Regions from separate parts of the Pseudomonas sp. ZY71 genome, predicted to be linked through region 1. Evidence: riboswitches for the same ligand, from Rfam matches in the RefSeq annotation. Region 1 holds a riboswitch; each other region holds the start of a gene.

Evidence for each region. A riboswitch is a leader RNA that binds a small molecule or an ion and turns the genes downstream of it on or off. The one in region 1 is predicted to bind cobalamin.
Region 2: it holds a riboswitch for cobalamin, as region 1 does, so the genes downstream of both, VY732_RS17065 (TonB-dependent receptor plug domain-containing protein) here and VY732_RS13080 (CbtB domain-containing protein) in region 1, are expected to answer to the same signal.
Region 3: it holds a riboswitch for cobalamin, as region 1 does, so the genes downstream of both, VY732_RS12295 (ABC transporter substrate-binding protein) here and VY732_RS13080 (CbtB domain-containing protein) in region 1, are expected to answer to the same signal.
Region 4: it holds a riboswitch for cobalamin, as region 1 does, so the genes downstream of both, cobO (cob(I)yrinic acid a,c-diamide adenosyltransferase) here and VY732_RS13080 (CbtB domain-containing protein) in region 1, are expected to answer to the same signal.

What each region holds. Positions count from the first base shown of each region.
Region 1 covers NZ_CP144274.1:2,939,144-2,944,361, reverse strand. Annotated here, with positions in the region: gene VY732_RS13085 (IS4 family transposase) at 532-1,833, opposite strand; cobalamin riboswitch at 2,031-2,252, shown strand; gene VY732_RS13080 (CbtB domain-containing protein) at 2,377-2,574, shown strand; gene VY732_RS13075 (CbtA family protein) at 2,586-3,284, shown strand; gene VY732_RS13070 (cobalamin biosynthesis protein) at 3,281-3,694, shown strand; gene cobM (precorrin-4 C(11)-methyltransferase) at 3,776-4,522, shown strand; gene nfuA (Fe-S biogenesis protein NfuA) at 4,681-5,218, opposite strand, start outside.
Region 2 covers NZ_CP144274.1:3,839,316-3,844,533, reverse strand. Annotated here, with positions in the region: gene VY732_RS17075 (ABC transporter substrate-binding protein) at 1-464, opposite strand, end outside; gene VY732_RS17070 ((2Fe-2S) ferredoxin domain-containing protein) at 461-820, opposite strand; gene VY732_RS17065 (TonB-dependent receptor plug domain-containing protein) at 820-2,757, opposite strand; cobalamin riboswitch at 2,850-3,055, opposite strand; gene VY732_RS17060 (sigma-70 family RNA polymerase sigma factor) at 3,192-3,713, shown strand; gene VY732_RS17055 (FecR domain-containing protein) at 3,710-4,663, shown strand; gene VY732_RS17050 (TonB-dependent siderophore receptor) at 4,773-5,218, shown strand, end outside.
Region 3 covers NZ_CP144274.1:2,757,115-2,762,332, reverse strand. Annotated here, with positions in the region: gene VY732_RS12300 (Ppx/GppA family phosphatase) at 316-1,251, shown strand; cobalamin riboswitch at 1,294-1,488, shown strand; gene VY732_RS12295 (ABC transporter substrate-binding protein) at 1,633-2,646, shown strand; gene VY732_RS12290 (FecCD family ABC transporter permease) at 2,655-3,659, shown strand; partial or broken gene VY732_RS12285 (ABC transporter ATP-binding protein) at 3,752-4,420, shown strand; gene VY732_RS12280 (GNAT family N-acetyltransferase) at 4,404-4,910, opposite strand; gene metE (5-methyltetrahydropteroyltriglutamate--homocysteine S-methyltransferase) at 5,128-5,218, opposite strand, start outside.
Region 4 covers NZ_CP144274.1:1,894,584-1,899,801, forward strand. Annotated here, with positions in the region: gene VY732_RS08440 (C40 family peptidase) at 1-116, shown strand, start outside; gene VY732_RS08445 (C40 family peptidase) at 337-873, shown strand; gene VY732_RS08450 (PQQ-dependent sugar dehydrogenase) at 1,008-2,321, opposite strand; gene VY732_RS08455 (hypothetical protein) at 2,389-2,973, opposite strand; cobalamin riboswitch at 3,137-3,366, shown strand; gene cobO (cob(I)yrinic acid a,c-diamide adenosyltransferase) at 3,448-4,059, shown strand; gene VY732_RS08465 (cobyrinate a,c-diamide synthase) at 4,056-5,218, shown strand, end outside.

The DNA.
Region 1 (5,218 bases):
GTTTGGAAGAGGTACGCCGACCTGCGATACCGCGTTGAACTCAGGCTCAAAAAAGCAAAAAAATCGCCCCCTATCCATGAGGTTAGAGGGACTGATCGGGGTGTTTGGGAGAGCTACGCCGACGTGCAATACCGAGTCGAACTCAGATTTTGAAAAGCCCACAAATCGGCTCCCTCTCCCTCGGGAGAGGGCTGGGGTGAGGGGCGAATCCACCACAAATCCAAAGTCGACCGCATGCTCTTCCACCACTCAACAGGATGAGCGTTAGCTCGGCTGCAGCTCTTGATCTGTAAGGCGACGTCGGAAGGCTGAGTGGAGGGATTGATCCGGGCGTGGGAGCGCAGCGACCGTTTGGCGAAGCCAAACACAGCGAGAGGAGGTGCAGCGCAGCAAACCGTAGGCGCTGCGCCCGGATCGATCCCGCAGCGAAGGAACCCCGAGCCCCAGCGAGCGGGCCGCACGTAGGAGCAAGCCTTTTTGGTTACTTTTTCGGCGTCTGGAAAAAGTGACCCGCCGTAAGGGCCATCCCTTTCAAGGTCTTTTCGTTTTGGCAGCCTTGATAACTCTGTCCGTTGAAACATGAGCATGGACCGCTGTGCCTTGAACCCATGTCTTGGGTTTAGGCACCTTGGGACCGCGGGGGCTTTTCGCAACTTGTTTGGGCTGGATGTTTCTGGCCAACTCCAACAGGCGTTGGGCCAGTTGCTCCAGAGGGACAACGGGAAGATATTCTGAGGGCAGTGCAATCTGCATTCCCTCATAACCACTCCTGACCTGAACCGCCAAGTGATAGATGGAAGCTTCCCATCCTTCAGGTTGAGTCTCCCGGTGAGCTTGCTCGACACTTCGTTTGAGGATGGCCAGGACGTTGTAGGCCAATACCGCAGTAGCGAACCCGAGCAAGGCAGCCTTCGGGCTGCCAAGGGTTTCGATTTCACTTTCCAGAATCGCTTCCAGTCGCTGGAACATACCTTCAATGCTCCAGCGGCGGCGATAGAGCTCTGCGATCCGCTGTGCACTGACGCTCTGGGGTAGGTTGCTCCAGAACATCAAGCTGCTGTCTCCCGAGTCCGTTGGAGAATGAAGCGTCAGCTCGACACGCCGACATTGGTAACCGCCTCTGACCTGGATGATCTGCTCACGCACAGTGCCTGTTTCCACAGGCACCGGCTCTTGCCACTCACCTTCTTGAATCAAGCGTGGATGCTTGGCTTGCTGGCGAATGACAAAGGACGTCTGGGCCTGCTCACAAGCTTCCATGACCGGGAGCGTGCAATAGAGTCGATCAGCCAACCACACTTGGCCCGGCTCGGCATCAGCCAACAGCGGCAGCACGCAAACACGCTCGCTTGCGTAGGCATCCTCACACGCCTGAAGGTCGATGACCTGATCGAGGTCGGGGTCGTAGGCCACCACCGAAAAACCGGGACGAGCGGCGCCGCGCTCGTGACGTAAAGCTCCCAGACGTTTCTCAGTGGATGCCAAGTGATTACCGTCCACTACCCGAACCTGCCAACCCGGCAGCATCGTCGTGCAACCCAGCTCTTTTATGGTTGGAGTCAGGCGTTGAGCGCAGCCCGTAACCAGGGCGCGCAACAGCGCCGGCTCGGTACGACTGATCTTGTCGTAGAGAGCCGCCAAACTGACAGGAAGATCTTCCAGTTGCCGCGCGGCGGCGTGCAGGGATGGCTTCAGGCCCAATGAAACAAGGGACATCAGCTTGATGATGGTCGAGAACAGCAGCTCACGAGAATACTGCCGTTGCCGATGCTCTTCGAAAACCTGATCGACCCACTCAGGGGCAATAGCCTGCTCCAGAGCCAATTTAGCCATGACACTGGCAGGTGCTTTTTTCTCGAAACGCGCTAGAACATCGGCCCACATCGTTTGGGGATCCCTGAATGAAATTTCAGGGGATTTTACCGAAGACCTTGAAAGGGATGGCCGTAAGGGCGGAACCGTAATCAGCAACACCCGCAGCAACGGATAAGCCCCCCACAAAATTGACTAAAATCCCCAACCCATGCTCTCCTACACAACTTGTTACGGGTGCCCTTCACAGGGTGAAACGGGAAACCGGTGAATCATGTGCTTTACTCAAGCCCATGTCAGTCCGGTGCTGCCCCCGCAACGGTAAGCGAGCGAAGCGTCAAAACCACTGTGTCAGCAAGACATGGGAAGGTGACGCTTGCAGGTCGGCCTGACGCCAACCCCTCGTGAGCCCGGAGACCGGCCCGCAACACACAGCCCGCACCTCGTGCGTCGCTGAACATAACAAACCCGCGGTGGGCGGGCGCTGTTCGAACCTCTGCGAGCCCGACCCGCAGGGGTTTTCATGCGCTCGATTCACCCACTGACATTCCAGAGGGAAGCGCCATGTCGATCATCAGCAGCACCGGCAGCAACACGGACAAAATTTCCAGCACCGCCACCCTGAGCCAACGCCTGACCGCCGCGATCTTCGCGTCGATCCTTGGTGCCAGCCTGGTCTACTTCGCCGGTTTCTCGCACATCGAAGCGGTGCACAACGCCGCCCACGATACCCGCCACAGCGCCGCGTTCCCGTGCCACTGAGACCTGTCGACATGATCAAGCGTATTGCGCAAACCGCAGGTTTCACCGGTCTGCTGGCCGCCCTGCTCCTCACTCTGCTGCAAAGCTTTTGGGTCTCGCCGCTGATTCTGCAGGCGGAAACCTTCGAGAAGTCCGAGCCGGTGGCGGTTCACGAACACGCCGCTGGCGTGGCTGCGCACACCCACGACGCCGAAGCCTGGGAGCCGGAAGACGGCTGGCAGCGCGTGGTCTCGACCACAGGCGGCAATCTGGTGGTTGCGGTGGGTTTCGCCCTGATGCTCGCGGGCCTCTACACCCTGCGCGCACCGACCAAAACCTCGCAAGGCTTGCTCTGGGGCCTGGCTGGTTACGCGACATTCGTACTGGCACCGACGATGGGCCTGCCACCTGAATTGCCGGGCACTGCCGCTGCTGATCTGGCTTCACGCCAGATGTGGTGGATCGGCACCGCCGCTTCGACCGCTGTCGGATTGTCGCTGATTGCGTTCAGCCGCCACTGGCTGATGAAAATCCTCGGCGTGGCCATCCTCGCCGTGCCGCACGTGATCGGCGCACCGCAGCCGGAAGTGCATTCGATGCTCGCGCCGGAGGCATTGGAAGCCCAGTTCAAAATCGCTTCGCAGTTGACCAACGTGGCGTTCTGGCTGGCCCTGGGCCTGATCAGCGCCTGGTTGTTCCGCCGCAAAAGCGCTGGCCAATACCACGCATGACCGATGACAGCGCAGCGCCGACCTTCGTGGTCGGTCTGGGCTGCCAGCGCGGCTGCCCGGCCAGCACGCTGCGCGCGTTACTCGACCAAGCCTTACAGGCGCACCGTATAGAGCTTGAAACGGTCAAGGCGTTGGCCAGCATCGACCTCAAGCGCGACGAGCCGGGCCTGCAGGAACTTGCCACTCAGTTGGCTTTGCCCTTGCTGTATTTCAGCAGTGAAGAACTGGCCAGTTATCAGCAACGACTCAGCCACCATTCGCAGATCGCCTACGAACGCACCGGTTGCTACGGCGTGGCGGAAAGTGCAGCGTTGGCACTCGCCGAACAGCTGATTCAGGCACCGGCAAAACTGCTGATTTCCCGGCAAAAATACGCTCAGGCCACGTTGGCATTGGCCGGCGCAGCGTAAATTCCCGATAATCCCCGCCACCGATCATGAGCAATCTTCATCTGAAGCGATTGCCGTGCCCCTTTTTCACAGGATTTAACCATGACCGTCTACTTCATCGGTGCCGGCCCCGGCGACCCGGAATTGATCACCGTCAAAGGCCAGCGGCTGATTCGCAGCTGCCCGGTGATCATTTATGCAGGCTCGCTGGTACCGGCGGCGGTGCTGGACGGTCATCAAGCCGAGACGGTGGTCAACAGCGCTGAATTGCATCTGGAACAGATCATCGAGCTGATCAAAACCGCGCATGCCAATGACCAGGATGTGGCGCGGGTGCACTCCGGCGACCCGAGTCTGTATGGTGCGATTGGTGAGCAGATTCGTTACCTGCGTGAGCTGAATATTCCGTTCGAGATCATTCCCGGGGTGACGGCGACGGCAGCCTGTGCGGCGTTGCTAGGTGCGGAACTGACCCTGCCGGACGTCTCGCAAAGCGTGATTCTGACCCGTTACGCCGACAAGACCGCGATGCCGGCCGGTGAGGAACTGGGCAGTCTGGCGCAACACGGCGCGACGATGGCGATTCATCTGGGGGTCAACCATCTGCAGAAGATTCTGGCGGAGCTGTTGCCGCATTACGGTGCCGATTGCCCGATCGCGGTGATTCACCGGGCGACGTGGCCGGATCAGGATTGGGTGGTGGGGACGCTGGCGAATATCGCTGGGAAGGTCGAGGCCAAAGGGTTTCGGCGTACGGCGTTGATTCTGGTTGGGCGCGTTTTGGGCAGTGAGGTGTTTAGCGAGTCATCGCTGTATCGCGCCGGGCATGCTCATCTCTATCGCCCATAAAGGCCCCTTCGCGAGCAGGCTCGCTCCCACATTTGATCGCATTCCAAAGGTGGGAGCGAGCCTGCTCGCGAAGGCGTCAGTACATTTCATCCATAAAAAACTCACCCATAAAAAACGGCGCTCACGGGGCGCCGTTTTTCATGTCCGCAGCGAACACCTTAGTAGTAGGCGTTTTCTTTCTGCGTGTGGTCGGTCACGTCGCGAACGCCCTTCAGCTCCGGGATGCGCTCGAGCAAGGTGCGCTCGATGCCTTCCTTCAGGGTTACGTCCGCCTGGCCGCAGCCCTGGCAGCCGCCACCGAACTGCAGCACGGCGATGCCGTCTTCAACCACATCGATCAGGCTGACCTGACCGCCGTGGCTGGCCAGCCCCGGGTTGATTTCGGTTTGCAGGTAGTAGTTGATACGCTCGTTGACCGGGCTGTCGGCATTGACCATCGGGACTTTGGCGTTTGGCGCCTTGATGGTCAGTTGGCCGCCCATGCGGTCGGTGGCGTAGTCGACCACGGCGTCGTCAAGAAACGCTTCGCTGAAGTGATCGATATAAGCGGTGAAGCTTTTCAGCCCCAGCGCGGTGTCTTCAGGTTTTTCTTCGCCCGGCTTGCAGTAGGCAATGCAGGTTTCGGCGTACTGGGTGCCAGGCTGGGTGATGAAGACGCGGATGCCGATGCCCGGGGTGTTCTGCTTGGAGAGCAGA
Region 2 (5,218 bases), 900 kb from region 1:
TGGTGCAGCAGCTTGCCCAGCGTCAGCAAGTCATTGCGTACATGCGCGAAATAATCCAGCGAATGCCCGTTGCAGGCGGATTCCAGCAGATACGAACCCACGCCATTACGCGCAAGCCCCGAGCGGGAAGTCACACCGTCGGCGAATGCCGTGGCAAACCCGCCGATCACCAGATCCGGCCTCGCAGCGTAAAGCACTTCGCTGGCCGGGTATTGCCGCGCGATCACCGGCACACCGAAATACTCGGAAGGCCGCTGCCCGGCACCGGTGTCATCCAGATACGCCACGCCGACCAGCGCTGGCCCGGCACCCAGTGCCAGCACGAGATCCGCCGCATGCTGATTGAGCGCGACGATGCGTGAGGGCGCAGCGGCGCGCCAGTCTTCGCCGCAATTACGGTAAGTGTCGGCGAGCGCGGGCGCGGCGCAGAGCAGGGCACTCAACAACATCCACAACCTGCTCATGGCCGCGCCTTGATCAGCAAATCCGCAACCACTTCACCGCCCACCAGATGCCCCTCGACCAGCCGCTGCACATCGTCTTTGCTGCGCACGCCATACCAGCAACGCTCCGGATACACCGTCACAATCGGCCCCAGATTGCACGGAAACTGACAATGCGTACGGGTCAGCAGAACGCCGCCCGGCGTCTCGATGCGATCGTGCGCGAGCAAATGCCGGCGCAGGGTTTTCCATAGCTGCAAGGCGCCGCGCTGGGTGCAGCGTGGGCCGGTGCAGAGGAACACATGGCGCGCGTGCTCGGGCACGTGCGACCAGTCCGGGTGCGTGTCGACGCCGTCGACGGTTTTGATCTCACTCATCAGAAGCGGTACGTGTAGCGCACTTCGGAGGTGAACGGCCGGCCGAGGTTGTCGACATTGCTCGAACGGCTGGTGACGTAATCGCGATCGAAGAGGTTTTCCACCAGCAGGCTCACGCGGTGTTGGTGGGCGTTGTCGAGGTAGCGATAAGCGTCGGCGTCGACCACTGAATAATTGCCGTACTCGACCTGCTTCGAGCTTTTGATATCGCGGATATAGCGGATCGCACCGCCAACGCCCCACAGGCGATTTTCCGATTCATAACCCACGCGCGAACGGGCGAAGAAGCTCGGGATGTCATTGATGGTCGCCCCCGTGCGGGATTCGGTGAGGTTGCGGGTCATGTCCGCTTGCAGACTCCACTGATCGTTGAGCGCCAGTTTGGCGTCGGCCTCGAAACCGCGCATCTGGATCGTGCCTTCACCGTTGACCCACTGAATGTCATCGAGGGTGATCAGGTCGTCGATCTTGCGTTTGAACAGGGTCACGCTGGCGCTGAATTCGCGATCGAGCAAGAAGCCTTTGTAGTCGACACCGAGTTCAGCGTTGCGGCTTTTTTCCGGTTTGAGATTGCGATTACCGATCTCGTCGCCCGGCTCGTTGACGAACAGTTGCTCGGCGTTCGGCAGTTTGTAAGCGCTGCCGTATTGGCCGCGCACCGACCAATTGTCATTGAGGTCATACAGCGAAGTGAGCATGCCGACCGTGGCACTGTCGCCGCCGCTCATGGCTTCGTGGCGCACACCGATGCTCGGATGCCAGTCGGGCAGGGCGTCGATCTGCGGTCGCAGTTGCGTGTAGAACGCATGGGCTTCGGCCTTGTCGTTGTCGATGATCAACACATCGTCCTGGCCCTTGAACCATTGGTTGTCGCTGCCGAACACCAGCACATGGCCGCCGCGCAGTTCAGCCTTGCCTTCGGCCTGCACGCCCCAATCGGTGAAGCCCCAATAGTCGTTGTGATTGATGACTTGGGTGCCGCCCCCGGCGATATTGTTGACGCGCGTGTAGCGGGTGTCCCAGTCGTTGATATGACTTTTGATGAAGTAGCTCAGGCGCTCGTTGACGGTCTGCTCGAAGGTCGCCGTGGCGATCTGCTGCACGCGGTCGTTGGTGGTGTTGTGGTTGTCGACCGGGCGGGCGAAGTCGAGATTGGCGTCGGCGTATTGGTAGAACAGTTCCAGCCGCGCATCATCGCCAAACGACTGAATCGCCTTGCCACCGAAGGTGGTGACTTCGTAGGCGCGGTTCTTCTCGCTGACGTTTTTCATGTCGCGGTTGCGATAGGGCTGGTAACCGTCGGAGACGTTGTGGCTGACATACGCCAGCAGACCGAGATCGCCAAAACCGTTCGTGAAGATGTTCTCGACCCGAGCGTCTTCGGTGGTGCCGCCGAAACTGTCGACGCCCAGATTCACTTCGCCAGAGGTTTTGCGCGATTGCGGGCTGCGGGTGACGATGTTGATCACACCCGACACGGCTTGAGTGCCGAACAACAGGCTCTGGCCACCCTTGAGCACTTCAATGCGCTCGATGGCATTGGCCGGCAGGGTGTCCAGATAGAGGCCGCCGTACAGGCGATTGTTCAGGCGTACGCCGTCAAGCAGGATCAACGTGTCGTCGTTGCGCCCGCCCAGCAGTGAATAAGTGCCGTAGTCGAACGGACCGTTTTTCGGTGCGACGTACAGACCGGGAATGAACATCTGCATGACGCGGCTGACATCGGCGCTGGGGCCGGCACGTTCGATCTGTTCGCGGCTGACGATCTCGACCTTGCTGCCGAACTTCGCCATCTCGGCGACGGTGGTGGATTCCACAGACGGTGCAGAAACGATTTGTTGATGGAGTTCCAGCGGCGCGTCGTCGGCCAGTAGCAGCGGGCTGAACAGGCAGCCAAGGAACAGGGTTGGAGCAGGAGTGTTGAAAGGTCGAATCATTGTCTTCTCGAAAAGGATCTTCGCAGAAGAGCATGCAGGAGAAGGCATCGCGCACAGCCAATACCGGCCCATGCCCGCCCACCGCAGGATTTTGCCAAACAAAATTTCAGGCCGGTCTCCGGGCTCGCGCGTATCGAGGCTTTCACCTTCCCATGGCCGTCTGGCCACAGTGGTGTATCGAAAGCATCACGCGCATACCGTTGCGGGGGCAGCACCGGACTTGTTCGAAAAGAACGTACCGGTTTCCCGTTTCACCCCATGCACGGCGGCATGGGACACCTGAAACTGGGCGGCATCTGAACATTCGAATGACCGTTCGTCAACTTTCGGGACCCGGGTTATGGGTATGCAAATGGCCAAAGTTGCCTATTGCCAAGCACCCGTCGCGCGCCAGACAATAAGAGTCATTATCACTCGCGAATTATTCCAGCCTCATGTCCGCCGACGAATTATCCCTGCGCAGCGCCGTCAATGACTTGTATTGCGACCATCACGGGTGGTTGAAAGGCTGGTTGCGCAAGCGTCTGAGCAACTCTTTCGATGCGGCCGATCTGGCGCAGGACACCTTCGTTCGGGTCATCAAGGCCCGCAGCGCTCTGGAGATTCGCGAGCCGCGTCCTTACCTGTCGATGATCGCCAAAGGCTTGCTCGTTGACCTGTTCCGCCGCCGTTCGCTGGAGCAATCCTGGCTGGAAGCGCTGGCGGCCATGCCACAAGAGCAACAGCCTTCGCTGGAAGAGCAGGCGATCCTGCTGCAGGCGCTGGTGGAAATCGACCGTCTGCTGCAAGGGCTGGGGCCGAAGGTCAAGCAGACCTTCATCCTGTCGCAGTTCGATGGCCTGACCTACCCGCAGATTGCCGAGCGCTTGAACATCAGCGTGCGCAGCGTCAACAACTACATGGCCAAGGCCATGGAGCATTGCTGTCTGATGCAGATTCAGATGCAACTGGCATGAGCCTGTCGCCCGCCGAACTGCAAGCGATCAGCGCCGCTGCCCGCTGGTACGCGCGTCTGCATTCCGGCATCGCCACCGAGGCCGACCGCGCTGCGTGGAACGACTGGTTGCGCGCCGATCCTGCCCATCAGCAAGCCTGGCAGCAGATGGCGGCGGTCGGCGAACAGATGGCCAGCGTGCCGGGCGCATTGGCGGCACCGGCGTTGCGCGGGGTCGAGCGATCCCGGCGGCAGGTATTGCGCAGCGTGGTGCTGCTGGCGTCGGCCGGGTCGCTGGGCTGGCTGGGCTGGCGCAGTGAGCCGTCGCAAAACCTGCTGGCCGATTTCCGTACCGGCGTGGGCGAGCGGCGCGAGTTTCGTCTGGCCGATGGCAGTGCCTTGCTGCTCAACACCGACACCTCGGTCAATCTGCGTTTCGACGGTCGCCAGCGGACCCTGGAATTACTGTGGGGCGAGATTCTGCTGAGCACCGCGGCCGATTCGTCGCAGCGTCCGTTCAAAGTATTGACCCGGCATGGCCAAGTGTTGGCGTTGGGCACGCGGTTTATCGTCCGCTCACAGGACAGCGGTGGCGAGGTGTCGGTTGTCGAGAAGGCGGTCGAAGTCAGCTCGGCCGGCGGTGGCTCCACCGTGCGTTTGGAAGCCGGACAATCAGTGGCTTTCAACAGTCGTGCGGTAGGCGCGATTCGCCGCAACGATGCGTCGGTCGGTGCCTGGCAGCAAGGCAGCATCATCGCGCTCAACCGTCCTCTGGCCGAGTTGCTGGCGGATATTTCGCGTTACCGCCATGGCGTGCTGCGGTGTGATGCGCGGATCGCCCAACTGAAGGTTTCCGGCGCATTCCCGATCGACAACACCGACCTCGCACTGGCGGCGCTGGAGAGTGGATTCTCCTTGCGCATCACGCGCTACAGCCGTTATTGGGTCAACGTGTCGCCGCCTGCCCAGTGATGGGCACCGTGAACCGGAAATGTTTTTTACAGCGTTTGCACTTTTCACGCACACCGTTCGGCTCATCCCTCAATGAGTTTTTATTCAGCGTTTCTGGGGGAGGGTAAGCATGTCTCGGGTGTACAAGTCTGGTCGTCTGGCGACCGCGGTGAAGGTCGGACTACTGGCGGCAACGACGGCCGGCGTCTGGTCGACGACCACGTTGGCCGCGCCGTTTTCGGCGCAACAGAGTTCGGTTAAATCCTTCGACATTGCCGCTGGCAGCCTGACCGAAGTACTCAGCCATTTCGCCAGTGCGGCGGGGGCAGCGATTTCGTTTGATGCGCAACAAACCGATGGCCTGAAATCCCCTGGCCTCAGAGGCGCATTCGGCACCAGCGAAGGCTTTGCGCGGATTCTTGGCGGCAGCGGCCTGCAAGCCGAACCGCAGGCCAATGGCACCTATGTGCTGCGGCCGGCACCGGTAGTCGGTTCGGCGCTGGAACTGGGGGCCACCAACATCAACGGCCAGTTGCTCGGCGCGACCACGGAAAACAGCGGCTCGTACACTACTGG
Region 3 (5,218 bases), 180 kb from region 1:
GTGGGAATGCAGCCCGTGACGCTCCGCGTCACTGGACGCGGAGCGTCCCTAGAGGCATTACCACGCGGAGCGTGGGAACGATCAGTTCGCGGCATTGCCAAATCGCGGGCAAAAAAAAGCTGCCAAAACTGGCAGCAAAAACTTTAAGAACACGCGATGTATTGGCCTCAGCATAGACGCCGGATAATGACAGTGTCATGACAGCCGCAAATTCATTGAACCGCCCCTGCCCCGTCATCAGGATGTCATCAAGATTACGGCAGAATCCTCGCAAACCGTCTCGCGCCTCCCGACGGACGCTCTGCAAGGACTCCCATGAAAGACGACGCCTCGCTGTTTGCCGCCATCGACCTGGGTTCGAATGCCTTTCGCCTGATGATCGGCCAGTCGGTGCGCAGCCGCAAAGGCTTGCAGATTCAGGAAGTGAAAACCCTGCGTGAACCGGTGCGCCTCGCTGAAGGTTTTGACGGTGGCGCGCTGGATGCGTTGGCACTGGATCGCGGCTGGCAGGCATTGGCGCGGTTCGGCAAGAAACTGCGCGGTTTCGAAGCCGGCCGGGTTCGTGCGGTGGCCACCAGCGCGGTGCGTGAAGCGGACAACGCGCAACTGTTTCTGGCCAGCGCCGAGCGGCATCTGGGCTTTCCCATCGACGTCATTTGCGGCCATGAAGAGGCGCGGCTGGTCTACGCCGGCGTGACCCACGCCTTGCCGAGCGCCGCAGACATGCGGCTGGTGGTCGACATCGGCGGCGGCTCCACCGAGCTGATCCTCGGCCAAGGCTCACAACCATTGCTCACCGAAAGCATCGCCATCGGCAGCGGCACCTTGAGCACGCGGTTCTTTCGTGGCGGTGACGTGTCTGCCGGCGCGCTACAGGAGGCCGAACGCTTCGCCATCCTGCAGTTTGAAAAGGTTGCCCGGCGCTACCGTGCTCAGGGCTGGCAGCAAACCATCGGTTCGTCCGGCACTGCGCGCATGCTGGCCAAAGTGCTCAAGGCCAATCGCCTCAACGACTTCGGTCAGGCCGGCATCACCTATGGCGGGCTGCTGCGCCTGTCGCTGCTTTTGCTGAAAGTGAACAACGTGCAACAGCTCAAGCTGGCCGGTCTGCAACCACACCGCCAGAGCATTCTGCCCGGCGGTCTGGTGTTGATGCTCGCGGCATTCAAAGTGTTCGGCATTGCACAAATGCTGCCCTCCGAACCGGGCCTGCGTCTGGGCGTGTTGCACGGTTTGATGAGCCAGCACTGATCCTCGCCACGGCAGATTCGTCTCCCCTTCAGCGGCTCGATCGACTACCATGCCGCCGTCGGTTCCCGAAGGGGACTAATAGGGAATCCGAGGTGCTTGCACAGCATTGATCGGAACTGCCCCCGCAACTGTAGGTGCCGAGCCTGCTCCACGACTGCCACTGGGTGAACCCCGGGAAGGCCGGAGCCAAGGCGATGACGCATCAGTCAGGAGACCTGCCGGCACAGTGATTACTAACCGGCGGGGTGTCCGGGAAGGACATCGTGCCGTGCGCGTCTTCGTTGGCTGCCCGGCCTTGCGCTGTTTTCCTGACCGCGTTCGATGGTGTGTTTCCAGACCGTACTCTCCCGCTCCCCGTACGGTTCCCTCGGAGACTGCCCCATGCTGCTGCCCCGCATCGCCACCCTCATCACCGGCCTGACCCTTGGCGCCATGGCCCAGGCGGCGCCGACTGTCTATCCACTGACCGTCGAAAACTGCGGCAGCAGCCTGACCTTCCAGCACGCCCCGACGCGCACCGTGACCATCGGCCAGGCCGGCACGGAAATGCTCTACGCCATGGGCCTGGGCGACAAAGTCGTCGGCACGTCGCTGTGGTTCAACAACGTGCTGGACAAGTACAAGGCGCAGAACGACAAGATCGAGCGTCTGGCTGACAACGAGCCGAGTTTCGAATCGGTGATCGGCAAGCGCCCGGAACTGGTCGCCGTGGAGCTGGAATGGATGGTCGGCCCGCAAGGCGCGGTCGGCACCCGCGAGCAATTTCATGAGCTGAAGATTCCGACCTACCTGCTGCCCTCCGATTGCGAAGCCAAGGACAACTTGGTCGGCGCCGACGGTACGCGACTGGCACCGTTTCGCATCGAGACGATTTACAAAAGCGTGAGCCAACTGGCGCAGATCTTTGATGTGCAGGAGCGTGGCCAGCAGCTCAACGACGAACTCAAGGCCAGCCTCGCCAAATCGATTGCCACCGCCCAGGGCAAACGGCTGAAGGATGCCAGCGCGCTGGTCTGGTTCTCCAGCGCACAAATGGACATCGAGCCGTTCGTGGCCGGACACAAAGGCATTCCTGATTTCATGCTCAACACCCTCGGCGTGCGCAACGTGGTGGAGTCCGATGAAGAGTGGCCAACGGTCGGCTGGGAAACCATCGCCAAAGCCAATCCGACCTTCCTCGTCATCGCGCGCATGGATCGTCGACGTTTCCCCGCCGACGACTATGAAAAGAAACTCGCCTTCCTGCGCAGCGATCCGGTGACGCGCAACATGGACGCGGTGAAACACAACCGCATCATCATTCTTGACGCCATGGCCATGCAGGCGAGCCTGCGCATGTTCGACGGCATCGAGCAACTGGCTACGGCCATCAACGGCTATGACCTGTCGCAATGAGTGCCAGCCTGATCCGTACGTTGCTGGCCCTGGCGACGCTGTTGATTGCAGTGGTTGCAGGCGTGGCCATTGGTGAGACCTCGATTGAGCCGGGCGTGGTCATGCAAGTGCTGGCGAACAAATTGTGGGGCGCCGGGTACGCGCTCGACCCAATCGATGAAGGCATCGTCTGGAATTACCGTTTGACCCGCGCACTGGTCGCAGCGGCGTGCGGTGCCGGGTTGGCAACGTGCGGGGTGATTTTGCAGTCGCTGTTGCGCAACCCGTTGGCCGATCCGTATCTGCTGGGGATTTCTGCCGGCGCCTCGACCGGAGCCGTGATGGTGGCGCTGCTCGGTGTTGGCGCAGGGATGATTTCGCTGTCAGTCGGTGCCTTCGCCGGCGCGGTCACGGCGTTCGTGCTGGTGATTCTGCTGGCGCGGGTCAGCGGTTCGGCCAGCGGCACCGGGCAGATCATTCTTGCCGGGATCGCCGGTTCTCAGCTGTTCAATGCGCTGACGGCGTTTCTGATTACCCGCTCGGCAAGCTCCGAGCAGGCACGCGGGATCATGTTCTGGCTGCTGGGCAATCTTGGTGGCGTGCGTTGGCCGTCGGTGTGGCTGGCGGTGCCGGTGGCCGTGTTCGGGTTGGTCGTGTGTCTGTGGCATCGGCGCGCGCTGGATGCGTTTACCTTTGGTGCGGACTCGGCGGCATCCCTCGGTATTCCGGTGCGACGCGTACAGATTCTGCTGATTGGCTGCGCGGCGTTGGTGACGGCGGTGATGGTGTCGATTGTCGGTTCGATCGGTTTTGTCGGGCTGGTGATTCCCCATGCAGCGCGGCTGTTGCTTGGCACGGGTCATGCACGACTGCTGCCGGCCAGTGCCTTGGGTGGTGCGGTGTTTCTGATTGCTGCCGATGTGTTGTCACGCACGTTGATCAAGGGCCAGGTGATTCCGGTCGGGGTGATTACTGCATTGGTCGGGGCGCCGGTGTTTGCCCTGATTCTGGTGGGTCGGAGATCGGCGCGATGAGCAGTGTTTTGAGCTGTTCTGGTCTGAGCTTCAGAGTGCGCGGCGCCGAGTTGCTCAGCGGTGTCAGCCTTGAAGTTCAGCGCGGCGAAACCCTCGGCATCGTCGGGCCGAATGGATCCGGCAAATCCACCCTGCTCAAACTGCTGGCCGGGTTGCGCGAACCGAGCGCTGGCGAGGTGCTGCTCGAAGGTCAGCGCTTGGGCAAAATGGCCCGGCGCAGCATTGCGCAAAAACTCGCGGTCGTTGAACAACAAGCCGACACCGACGACGGCATTCGCGTGTTCGATGCCGTGGCGCTGGGTCGCACGCCATGGCTGTCGGCGCTGCAACCGTGGTCGCAGGTGGACGACGCCATCGTCGAGCAGGCGTTGACTGACGTTGACGCGATGCACCTGCGCACGCGCCTGTGGCGCAGCCTGTCGGGTGGTGAGCGACAACGGGTACACATTGCTCGGGCCCTGGCGCAGCGACCGCAAATCCTGTTGCTGGACGAACCGGCCAACCACCTCGACATTCAGCATCAACTGACCATCCTCAACGTGGTACAGGCGTTGCCGGTGACCACGCTGATCGCCTTGCATGATCTTAATCAGGCGTTGAAGTGTGATCGTCTGGCGGTGCTGGAGCGCGGGCGGTTGGTGGCGTTGGGCAAACCGTTGGAAGTGCTGACACCGCAGCGCTTACAGGAGACGTTCGGGGTCAGGGCGCACTATCTGACGGACCCGTTCGATGGGGCGCAGATTCTCAGATTTCACTCATGACGTTGTGCATGTGAGTGGTCTGCCACACCGGGTCAGCGTCGACATCGATTATCTCGAAGCCCTGCCGCTGCCAGAACGCGATGGCCCCCGGCAGAAACGGATGGGTGTGCAGGTAGATCACCTCGACTCCGTCGGCGAGTGCCAGGTCTTTGAGTGATCGATATATCGCCGCGGCCAACCCTGAGCGGCGCTGCGATGGCAGGACAAACAGACGGACGATTTCCACCACTTCAAGATCCGGATAGGGCAAGTGCGCGAAGCGCCGGTCGTAAGGGAGATAGCCGATGGACGCGACGATTTGTCCTTCATGGCGAGCGATCAGAAAGCGCCCTGCCCCACGCAGATAAACCTCGGCAAAACGCGCCAGATCGTCGGGCATGCCGGTCGCGCTGAGCTTGGGGAAAAGCTCGGCACGGGCCTTTAGAACAAAATCCAGAACTTCAGGAATGTCTGCGTCGGACACGGTCTGGATAACGGGTTGATCACTCATGTAGCGGCAAACACCTGGGATGCGGCTGGCCACATTAACAACAGCTTTTCGGCGATGCCATGAGAATTCCCGTTTCTGAAAATACATACACAACCCCTGTAGGAGTGAGCCTGCTCGCGATAGCGGTGTGTCAGTCACCGATGAGTTGACTGACACACCGCTATCGCGAGCAGGCTCACTCCTACAAGGGGTTGTGTTTATTCAGGTGGTTAAGGTGTCAGGCCAACTCTTTGCGCAGCTGCCGGGCGGCAGTAACCATGTGCACCAGCGCCGCTTCCGTCTCCGGCCAGCCACGGGTTTTCAAACCG
Region 4 (5,218 bases), 1.0 Mb from region 1:
GTCGCAGCGGCGGTGTTCGCATCGACAGCCTGGGTGACAGCTACTGGAGCAAGACCTTCATCGAAGCGAAACGCGCTCTGGCCAACGCTCCGACAGTCGTTACTGCTCGTAAGTAATTCCCCTGTTGTCGCTGCGTTCGCAGCGACAATCAGGCTTCCGGCAACGGAGTAGACGTATACTTTACAAGGTGAAGTTAAAGTCTTACTTGAAGTTTGCCGCGTAGCCGCTAGAATCCTTTATCTAGTTTGATGGCAAACCGCCTGCGTGCTCACGCAGGCGGTTTTGTTTTCTGTCCTCCGGCAGAAAAAGCCGCAGCCAGATCAGGATGTTCTGCTTATGACGATGACGGCCCGCCTCACATTGATGCTCTGCGTAGCGCTGCTCAGCGCCTGCGCCAGTCGCACACCGCCTCCTGCGCCGGTGGTTCGCGCACCGGTCGTGTTCGGCCCCTCCCAAGCTTTTTCGCCTGCTGCTGAGGACGTGCTGTTTCGCGCGCTCGGCCTGGTCGGCACGCCTTATCGCTGGGGCGGCAACACGCCGGATTCAGGCTTTGATTGCAGCGGCCTGATCGGTTTTGTCTACCGTGATGCGGCGGGCATCTCTTTGCCACGTTCGACGCGTGAGTTGATCGTTATGCAGGCACCGAATGTCGGCAAGGAAGGCTTGCAGACTGGCGACCTGATTTTCTTCGCCACCAATGGCGGTTCGCAGGTCAGTCATGCGGGGATTTACGTCGGCGAAGGGCGCTTTGTGCATGCGCCGGCCACGGGTGGCACGGTCAAGCTCGACAGCCTGTCGAAGGCGTACTGGCAGAAGGCTTATCTGAGTGCCAAGCGGGTGTTGCAGCCGGAGCATCTGGCGCATAACCCTTAATTCAAGTTGCCCAAAATCTAATGTGTAGGAGTGAGCCTGCTCGCGATGACGGTGTCACATTCAACATCAATGTTGAATGATCGACCGCTATCGCGAGCAGGCTCACTCCTACAGTTGTTTGTGCATGGCTAAAATTATTTGCTGGCTGAGACTCGCCACACCTTGTTGCCAACATCATCCGCCACCAGCAAGCCCCCCTGCTGATCGATCACCACGCCCACCGGCCGACCGAGTGCATTCTCGTCCTTGTCGAGGAACCCGGTCAGCACATCCACCGGTTTGCCGCTCGGCTTGCCACCGGTGAACGGTACGAAAATCACTTTGTAGCCACTGTGCGGTTTGCGGTTCCATGAACCGTGCTGGCCGATAAAGGCACCTTCCTTGAACTGCGCCGGCAGGTTGTTGCCCTCGGCGAACGTCAGGCCCAAAGACGCAGTGTGCGGCCCGACTGCATAATCCGGGGCGATGGCTTTGGCCACCAGATCCGGGTTTTGCGGCGTAACGCGGACATCGACATGCTGGCCGTAGTAACTGAACGGCCAGCCATAGAAGCCACCGTCCTTCACGGAAGTGATGTAGTCCGGCACCAGATCACTGCCGATCTCGTCGCGTTCGTTGACCGCTGTCCACAGCGCGCCACTTTTCGGCTCCCAGGCCAGGCCATTGGGGTTGCGGATGCCCGAGGCGAAGATGCGGTGATTGCCGGTCGCCCGATCGACTTCCCAGATCGCCGCGCGGCCTTCTTCCTTATCCAGACCATTTTCGCCGACGTTGCTGTTCGAGCCGACCGTGACGTACAGCTTGCTGCCGTCCTTGCTGGCGATGACGTTTTTCGTCCAGTGGTGATTCAGCGTACCGCCGGGCAAATCGACAACCTTGATTGGCTGTGACTTGATCTCGGTCGCGCCGGGTTCGTAGTTGAAGCGCAGCAGGCGATCGGTATCGGCGACGTACAGGTCATTGCCAACCAGCGTCATACCGAACGGCGAGTTGAGGTTCTGCAGGAATACCGTGCGGGTTTCTGCGACACCATCATGATCGGCGTCACGCAGCAAGGTGATGCGGTTCGGACTCGGCACGCCCGCGCCAGCCTTGCCCATGACCTTTTTCATCACCCAGCCACGAATGCCGCTGCTGTCATCCGGTTTTGGCGGGGCGTTGGTTTCCGCCACCAGCACATCGCCGTTGGGCAGCACATAGAGCCAGCGCGGATGATCGAGGCCTTCCGCGAATGCAGCGACTTGCGTGCCAGTCGCTGCCGTCGGTTTAGCGCCCTCCGGCCAGCCGATCGCCGGGGCAATGTTCACCGTCGGAATCAGGGTCTTGTTTGGTTCAGGCAATTTCGGTGACGGGCCGGTGCCGTCGGAGACTTGCAGGCTGGAGGTCTCACCGCAGGCGGCGAGCCCTCCGGCGAAGGCGATGACAAAAACGAGCTGGGGCTTGCGCATTGCTGAATCTTCCCTATGAATGCATTCCTAATCATAGAGGAGGGCGCAAGCCCGATGGTTCAACTGCTCAGCCGCGGGCTTCCTTGAACAGCACGGCGATGCCCGGGTGATAATTGCCGGCTTCGCTGCGCAACTTGCGGTAGGCGTAAGGGAAATACCAGGCGACCGCGCAGGTGTGTTCCTTTTGCAGGTCGTCGACCATGTCCTGCAGCTCTTCAGGGCTGGCGCTGTGCTGGGCTTTTTGCGGCGCGACAAACAGGCAGCCGAGCTTGAGATCGCTGGCGTAGCTGATGCGCTTGGCGTCGTTAGTGATATCCAGCAGGGCCTGGGTCAGATTCAGGTTGGTAACCTTTGGCCAGCGCTGAGTGGCCTGGATAAAGGCGCGGTCTTCGGCGCCGGCGAGAAACAGATCGGCGCGGGCATTGCGCTCGCCTTCTTCGTTCTGTTTGCGCGTGACAGTGTCGTTCAAAGTGACCAGCTCAGCCATCCAGGCCGCCGCCGAGAGCAATCCGAGATTGGCTTTCTCGTCATGCCAGTAAGGGGTGTCGCTGTCGCCGCGCACGGCGTTGTAGCGGTCGATACAGTCAAACCAGCGTTCAAGCACCGGGCGCAGGAATTCCAGGCGCGGGTTGCTGATGATCATGCCTTGCATCGTCATCATCCTTTATTGTTGTAGTGGGCTTTTCGAGAAAAGCATGGCTCTTTGATATCATTTGTATCAGTGTGGCACAAGATTGGCGGCAGATAAGTGATCGGCGGCAGTTATTCGCCCGATGGCCGCCTCTTTAATTGACGCTCCACCCCCAACCCTCTAACCTTCGCGGCTTGTTTCAGGTGCTCTGTGACCTGCGTCGACAGAGTGAAACAGGGAAGCCGGTGAGGGTTGTCTTCAAGCGAAGAACCACCACGATCCCGGCGCTGCCCCCGCAACGGTAAATGAGTGAAAACTGCGCCTTGAGCCACTGCCTCGAAAGAAGCGGGAAGGCGCGCAGTCAGGCCAACGCCGCTCATGAGCCCGGAGACCGGCCTGATCCATCCAGCGGCATCACGGTGGGCGATGCCAGGCTTTTTGCCGTCTATTCTTGTGCCTGCCCGCCGTTATCCAGCCTCAACGGAGAGCTCCCCCATGACTGATTCCCCCGAGCGCGACGAACGCCATCTGGCGCGTATGCAGCGCAAAAAAGCCGTGATCGACGAACGCATCGCCAACTCGCCTGACGAGTGCGGTCTGGTGCTGGTGCTGACCGGCAATGGCAAAGGCAAAAGCAGCTCGGCCTTCGGCATGCTTGCGCGCGCCATGGGCCACGGCATGCAGTGCGGCGTGGTGCAGTTCATCAAGGGCCGCAACAGCACCGGCGAAGAGTTGTTTTTCCGCCGCTTCCCCGAGCAAGTGCGCTTTCACGTGATGGGCGAAGGATTCACTTGGGAAACCCAGGACCGCCAGCGTGACATCGCCGCTGCCGAAGCCGCGTGGGCGGTGTCCCGTGAGTTGCTGCGTGATCCGTCGATCGGTCTGGTGGTGCTCGACGAACTGAACATCGCCCTCAAGCACGGTTACCTCGATCTCGATCAGGTGCTCAGCGATTTGCAGGCGCGTCCGCCGATGCAGCACGTGATCGTCACCGGTCGCGCGGCCAAGCCGGAAATGATCGAAATGGGCGACACGGTCACCGAAATGGGCATGCTCAAACACGCCTTCCAGGCCGGCATCAAAGCGCAGAAAGGCGTCGAACTTTGAATCAACCACGTCACTGCCCGGCGGTCCTCATCGCCGCGCCGGCCTCCGGTCAGGGCAAGACCACCGTCACCGCCGCGCTCGCCCGTTTGCATCGCAATCAGGGGCGCAAAGTACGCGTGTTCAAATGCGGCCCGGACTTCCTTGATCCGATGATTCTTGAGCGCGCCAGCGGTGCGCCGGTCTATCAATTGGACATGTGGATGGTCGGCGAGCAGGAAAGTCGTCGTCTGTTGTGGGAAGCCGCCGCCGAGGCCGATCTGATTCTGATCGAAGGCGTGATGGGTCTGTTCGACGGCACGCCTTCCAGCGCTGATCTGGCGCGGCATTTCGGTGTGCCTGTGCTTGGCGTGATCGATGGGACGGCGATGGCGCAGACCTTTGGTGCGTTGGCGCTGGGCTTGGCGAAGTACCAGCCGGATCTGCCGTTTGCCGGCGTGCTGGCCAATCGTGTCGGTACTTTGCGACATGCGCAATTGCTCGAAGGCAGTCTCACGGAAGGTCTGCGCTGGTACGGCGCGTTGTCCCGCGAAACGGGTATCGAACTGCCGAGTCGCCATCTCGGCCTGGTCCAGGCCAGCGAACTGAATGACCTCGATGTGCGTCTCGACGCGGCTGCCGACGCTCTCGCCAGTAGCTGTGAGGTAGCGCTGCCGCCGGCGGTTGAGTTCGCCGCGCCTGACGTCATCGCTGTAGAGCCGCTGCTGAAGAATGTGCGAATCGCGGTCGCCCGTGATGAAGCGTTTGCTTTCACCTATGGCGCGAGTCTCGATCTGTTGCGGGCGATGGGCGCCGAGTTGAGTTTCTTCTCGCCGATCCGCGATACGCAATTGCCGGAGGCGGATAGCTTGTATCTGCCCGGTGGTTATCCGGAGTTGCATCACGTTGCGCTGGCGCAGAACACCGCGATGGTTGAAGCGATTCGCGCGCATCATGCAGCGGGTAAACCGTTGCTCGCTGAATGTGGCGGGATGCTGTATTTGCTGGATTCTTTGACTGACGTTGAAGGCACTCGCGCTGAGTTGGTTGGGCTGCTTAAGGGCGATGCGGTGATGCAGAAGCGTCTGGCGGCACTGGCCCTGCAAGCGGTCGATCTGCCGGAAGGTTCGCTGCGTGGGCACACTTATCATCATTCCCTGACCACCACCGAATTGACACCGAT